2 regions of the Acinetobacter sp. G18 genome follow, and region 1 is predicted to be linked to the other one. Evidence: predicted binding sites of a transcription regulator. Region 1 holds the regulator's gene; the other holds the start of a gene.

Evidence for each region. The regulator PhoB, encoded in region 1, activates phosphate uptake and scavenging genes when phosphate is short. The targets are predictions, from matches to a motif close to TGTCATNAANCTGTCATAA.
Region 2: NE363_RS13615 (inorganic phosphate transporter) is a predicted target of PhoB. The motif match lies at 1,761-1,779, and genes of this name have one in related genera.

What each region holds. Positions count from the first base shown of each region.
Region 1 is NZ_CP109658.1:116,176-119,614, forward strand. Features, by position in the region: gene phoR (phosphate regulon sensor histidine kinase PhoR) at 1-1,260, opposite strand, end outside; gene phoB (phosphate regulon transcriptional regulator PhoB) at 1,270-1,980, opposite strand; gene NE363_RS00545 (TetR/AcrR family transcriptional regulator) at 2,236-2,907, opposite strand; gene NE363_RS00550 (SDR family NAD(P)-dependent oxidoreductase) at 3,102-3,439, shown strand, end outside.
Region 2 is NZ_CP109658.1:2,873,728-2,877,166, forward strand. Features, by position in the region: gene NE363_RS13615 (inorganic phosphate transporter) at 83-1,714, opposite strand; gene metH (methionine synthase) at 2,180-3,439, shown strand, end outside.

The sequences.
Region 1 (3,439 bases):
CAGCACGTGTTTTACAATCGCCAAACCTAAACCCGTTCCACCTGTTTGACGACTACGGTCGCTATCTACACGGTAAAAGCGCTCAGTCAGCCGCGGCAAATGTTTTGGGTTAATCCCAATGCCTGTATCTTGTACGCTAAAGTAAGCATGTTCACCATCGTCGTGCCAACCAATGGTAATCGTTCCGCCTTTTGGTGTGTACTTAATGGCATTGGTAATTAAGTTACTAAATGCACTAGCAATTTCCATGTCTGAACCAATGAGGTCACAGTGGCTATCAATATGTAAATTGAGCGTGTGTCCATAATCGGCATTGTAAGCCTGAGCATCATCAAAGAGTTGATTCATTAAACTCGGCATTTCAATAATCTGATTTTTTGCAATTTTTTTGTTGTTTTCTAAATTCGATAACAGCAATAAATCATTCACTAACGCATTCATACGTTTGGTTTGTGATTGCATTTGGTCAAATGCACGTTTCCAGCGTGGGCTAATATCTTCTTGATCGGTAAATGTTTCGATGTAGCCACTGAGTACAGTTAATGGAGTACGTAGTTCATGCGAAATATTGTCGACGAAGTCTTTACGCATTTGCTCAAGGTTATGCATACGAGTCACGTCATAAGCGACAAGTAAGCGGCTTTCACCACCAAACCGTGTGAGTTTGACTTGCACATAACGATCATCATCAAAGTTGGAATGTAGCTTAATGCCGTCAGGTGCCTGATCAATGTTGTTAAAATATTCAATAAAAGTAGGCTGGCGCAAAATCGTTAATAAGTTGCGACCACGGTCGAGTGGGCTAATACCCAATAAACGCTCTGCGGCAGGGTTCCACCATTCAATTTGATGTTGATCATCAATGAGTACAACGGCTTCAGCTAGCGCAACTAAAGAGGATTGAGCGCGGTCAATCAGCCCAACCATTTCGGCTTGAACAATACGTTCCTGACGCTGAGCACGATACACATTAAACAATAGTGCCCCCCAAATACCACTTAAGTTGGGAGGAACATCGTAAGGATTGTTGGCAATCCAATCATTGACCAAATATAAAGAACGTAACTGGAGTGCAAAAAACACCACGAAGGCGATAAAAATACAGCTCCAGAAATACCCAACCCCTAAACCGACTAAACCCGCAATAATCAGGAAAAATAATAAAAGCCGTAAATCTTGTTTAGCAAACGTCCATAAACTACTGTAACGAGAAAGTTTTTGTTCACGTACCTGTTCAGGGACGGGGTAGGGTTCATACATAAATTTTGGTTAACCTGCGGCTAAATCTGCACGTGTTGAGAAACGATAACCTGTACCACGTACTGTCTGAACAAATCGGTCAACACCAAAAGGTTCTAAGACTTTACGTAAACGACGAATATGTACATCGATGGTACGATCTTCGATGTATACATTACCGCCCCATACCTGATCGAGCAACTGCGCACGTGTATATGCACGCTCTGGATGGGTCATAAAAAATGCAAGCAAGCGATATTCAGTTGGTCCCATATCTAAAATACTGTTGCCAAAGCTTACACGCTGGCTTACAGGATCAAGAATTAAACCATTGGCATCAATCGTTTTTTCACCGCTTAATGCATTTGCACGGCGTAGAACTGCTTTAATACGAGAAACCAGTTCACGTGTTGAAAATGGCTTAGTCATATAGTCGTCTGCACCGGCATCTAGACCTTGTACTTTGTGGTCTTCTTCTCCGCGAGCGGTGAGCATAATGACTGGAATTTCTGCTAAATTTTCATCGCGTTTTAAGCGGCGGCATAAGTCGACACCACTCACCCCTCCAGGTAACATCCAATCGAGCAAGATAAGCGCCGGACGTTGGTCGACGATAATTTGATGAGCCTGTTTAGCATCTTCAGCCTGTAAACATTGAAAGCCTGCCATGTCCAAAGAAGTATGGATCATTTCACGAATAGGAAGCTCATCATCGACAATTAAAATGTAGTCATCTTTCACAGCGTAATACCTTGTAGATTTTAACGGTGAACCGTTTTGTAGTTATGACAGGCTTATTACAAAGATTAATTATGACAATTTCATTGCAGAAAAGTCTATAAAATCGAATTTAGCAATAATTTGTGACAAAAATACGGCAAGCACATGACCGAATGATGACAGGAAAACATAAATTTTCTTAAAATCATTCAAGGTGTTATCAGTTTGCTTTCCTATAGGTTTCTTAGGTCAAAGTCGTGTCAAAAAACTTTAATATTATTTTGAAACTTGTGCCAATAAAGATAAGAAAACAATACGGCAAGCTGTCAAAACTTGCTCTAGAGACTGCTCAAAGCCTCCCATCACCCAGCGAATCGCAATTTGTGTCACGTATCCGTTTAAGCCAGTTGCGATTAAAGATAGCTCATTTTCATGATGTTGAATTTGCGGCATGGTCAGCATAACGAAAGCTTGAATCATACGATCAAACTGAGCAAGTGTTTCCTGAATGGTGGCCTGATTATGTAATTCTTGAACCAGAACTGCATCAACATAGATGATACGAGCTAGTCTCGGATCGTCTTTTAAGGTTGTCAGCAGTGCTCTTAAACCCGCATCGACCATTTTTTCTGGATCTGGCGCAGCTTTAATCACAGCTTGCATTAAGTTTTGTTGTAACTCTTCAATCATTTTTAAAAAGATAGTTTGGAATAAATCCTCACTCTTTTTAAAAGATTCATAAAAATAGCGCTCGGTGAGTTTTGCTTCTTGGCAAACATCTTTTACCGTCACTGAAAAAAAGCCGAGAGTTCCATAAGTTGCAATACCTGCTTCAATCAGTTTTTCGCGGCGTGCCTCTTTACGCTCAGTAAGAGATAACCCTTTGAACTGACGTTCTTTACTCACAGTTTTTGTTTTCTTTTTACTGGTTGAGTCGTTTGTCGCCATAAAAAATGGTTTCCTGATTTATCGGTTTTTCGGCAAATATGGGCCTATGATAAAGCCGTCAGCAGAATTGTGCCAATCTATCTGAAATTACAGTGTACTATATTGACAATGAATATTGTCAAAATTATATTAAAAGAGTCTAAAGTGCACATGCAATGAACCGATTGTGCAAATCGAAAAACAAAGGATGGACAATGAAAAATTTTAAAAACAAAGTCGCTGCAATTACGGGCGCAGGTTCTGGCATTGGGCAACAACTAGCAATTCTCTTGGCAAAACAAGGCTGCCATCTTTCTTTGAGTGATATTAATGAAAAGGGCTTAGAGAAAACTGTTGAGCTATTAAAACCCTACAGCAACATTAGCGTAACAACTAAAAAGCTGGATGTTTCTGACCGTGAAGCGGTAAAACAGTGGGCACAGGAAACCGTGCAAGATCATGGCTCTGTTAATCTCATTTTTAACAATGCCGGCGTTGCCTTAGGTTCGACTGTAGAAGGCGCGACCTATGAAGATTTAGAGTGGATCGTTGG
Region 2 (3,439 bases), 1.1 Mb from region 1:
TCTGAAAAAAGCGATCTTTTTTTTAAAGATGCCAATAAAAAAGCCACTAATAATAGTGGCTTTTTAGATTTAAACAGACAACTTAAATGAACTTTAAGAACAACCAATATAAACCACCAGACAAACAGATGGTCGCAGGTAAAGTAAATATCCAAGCTGATAAGATTGTTTTAACAGTATTAAAGTTTAGACCAGATTTATTTGCAACCATGGTACCTGCAACAGCACTGTTTAAAACATGTGTAGTTGAAACTGGCATACCTAAACCATCTGCTGCTGCAATTGTACTCATTGCAATAAGCTCAGCAGACATACCTTGACCATAAGTCATATGGTTCTTACCAATACGCTCACCTACAGTTACCACAATGCGTTTCCAACCGACCATAGTGCCAAGACCAAGCGCTAATGCAACTGCAACTTTCACCCAGTTTGGAATGTACTGTAAGAATGAATCCAAGCTACCACGATAATCTTTCACAAGCTTTTTCTGTGAATCATCCATTTTTGGTAAAGCATCTGCTTTATCCAAACGTTTAAACGTGGTTGTGCTTAAATACATGTCATTACGAATTTCACTAATCGCAGCTTCAGGAATATCCTTTAAGTCGCGATAGCTAGAAACACGAGCACCTAAGTGGTCAGTCATACTTGCCAATGCAGGTACAACTTCAGGTGTTTGTTGCTTGGTTTGAATATATTTTGTTAAAACTTCACGCGCTTTTTCATCAGTCAATTCTTGCTGATTATGGTTTAACAAAACAGCAGTTTGAGAAGAAAGCTGGTGGAATGATTGAACCTGTTGTGTATCGAGGTTTTTATTGATTGAATAAGCTAATGGTACTAAACCAACCAAAATGAGCATGATGAGACCCATACCTTTTTGGCCGTCATTTGAACCGTGTGCAAAACTTACACCTGTGCAGGTAAAGATTAAAATTGCACGAATGATTGCTGGTGGTGGCTTATTACCTTCAGGTGGCTGAAATAATTCTAATTGGCGTTTAAAAATAGTTTTAACCAACAAGAATAAGATTGCTGCAAAAGCAAAACCAATTAAAGGTGAAAATAATAATGCCTTACCTACTTTAATCACCTGATCCATATCTACACCACTAGTCGTTACGCCAGTCGATGCACTCAATAGATGGTTCATAATACCCACGCCCAAGATTGAACCAATCAAGGTGTGAGAGCTAGAAGCTGGGATTCCTAAGAACCAAGTACCAAGGTTCCAAAGAATTGCAGCGATTAACAATGCAAAAACCATTGCAAAGCCAGCACCGCTACCCATATTCATGATAAGTTCAACAGGAAGCAATGCAATGATGCCATAAGCAACAGCACCACTTGCGACCATTACCCCAAGGAAATTACAAAAACCAGCCCACATGACTGCAACTGGTGCAGGCAATGCATTTGTATAAATGACCGTTGCAACTGCATTGGCAGTATCGTGGAAACCATTTACAAATTCAAAGCCCAATGCAATGAAAAGCGCAGTAGATAAAAGAATAACCGAATAAAGGCTCAAAGGTGGAACATGCGCTAAATCAGCACTAACCTGAAACCCAATATAAATAAGTGTTGCAACAATAATCGTCAGAAACACCGGCATAAAAAATTTCGGTGTTGGGACGTGTACATTCGTCGATTTTGCTTGCAGGTTTGCCGCAAGTTTTGAATCCGAAACAGGGGGTAGATTAGAATTCATGCAGACGGTAAGAGGATAATAAAATCCTCTGTATTCTTAAATTAAATTATGACAATTATATGACAAAGAGCCGCCTGATGAAGTCAATTTTTTATATTTTGACCTCATTTGATGCACCTTTCCTCGCTATTTTTTATTTTTTTATTAAAATACAATAAGTTAAATCATTATTTACGAGCTCCTTTTGTGCTTATTTTTACAGCAAAAAAATAAATAAAATGACTCATATGTTTATTTTTCATACAAAACAACTGTAATATTTCGGCATATTGGGCATGAAATATTTCAATATCATGATCATTTGATGAACATTTCATGAAAATTCTTTTGTTTTTGTCATAAAACCGACTCTTTTTACTAATTTTTTACTCATCGACTCGTGACCTTCGTAGGTCATCATTTGTGCTGCTATTCTGTTACAATAGCGCCGCATTTTTAAATTCATATAAAAGATCGGGGTTTTCTATGTCTACGCTTGCCACCCTAAAAGCGCTTCTTGCTAAACGCATTCTGATTATTGATGGTGCCATGGGAACGATGATCCAGCGCCATAAGTTAGAAGAAGCCGACTACCGTGGTGAGCGTTTTGCCGATTGGGCACATGACTTAAAAGGCAACAACGACCTTTTAGTTTTGACACAACCTCAAATCATTCAAGGAATTCATGAAGCTTATCTTGATGCTGGTGCAGATATTATTGAAACCAATAGCTTTAACGGTACGCGTGTTTCAATGTCTGACTACCACATGGAAGATCTTGTTCCAGAGATTAACCGTGAAGCAGCACGTTTAGCCAAAGCAGCTTGTGAAAAGTATTCAACTCCAGACAAGCCGCGTTTTGTAGCAGGTGTACTTGGGCCAACTTCGCGTACTTGTTCAATTTCACCAAATGTAAATGACCCTGCTTTTCGTAACATTACATTTGATGAACTAAAAGAAAACTATATTGAAGCGACTCATGCGCTGATTGAAGGCGGTGCAGATATCATTCTGATTGAAACCGTATTTGATACCTTAAACTGTAAAGCTGCGATTTTTGCGGTAAAAGAAGTCTTTAAACAAATTGGTCATGAATTACCAATCATGATTTCAGGGACCATTACCGATGCATCGGGTCGTACCTTAACAGGTCAAACTGCCGAAGCGTTCTGGAACTCTGTACGTCATGGTGACTTACTATCGATTGGCTTTAACTGTGCGCTTGGTGCAGATGCAATGCGTCCTCATGTAAAAACTATTTCCGATGTCGCAGATACGTTTGTTTCAGCACACCCAAATGCAGGCTTACCAAACGCTTTTGGTGAATATGATGAAACACCAGAACAAACTGCTGCATTCTTAAAAGAATTTGCAGAAAGCGGCTTAATTAATATTACTGGTGGTTGCTGTGGTACCACACCTGATCATATTCGCGCTATTGCTAATGCAGTAAAAGACATTGCACCTCGCCAAGTTCCTGAAACAGTCCCTGCTTGCCGTTTAAGTGGTTTAGAGCCATTTAATATTTATGATGACTCACTTTTCGTGAACGTGGGTGAACGTACTAACGTTACAGGTTCGAAAAAATTCTTACGTCTCATTCGTGAAGAAAACTTTGCAGAAGCTTTAGAAGTTGCACAGCAACAAGTTGAAGCTGGCGCGCAAATTATCGACATTAATATGGATGAAGGGATGCTCGATTCGCAAAATGCGATGGTGCATTTTTTAAACCTTGTAGCATCTGAA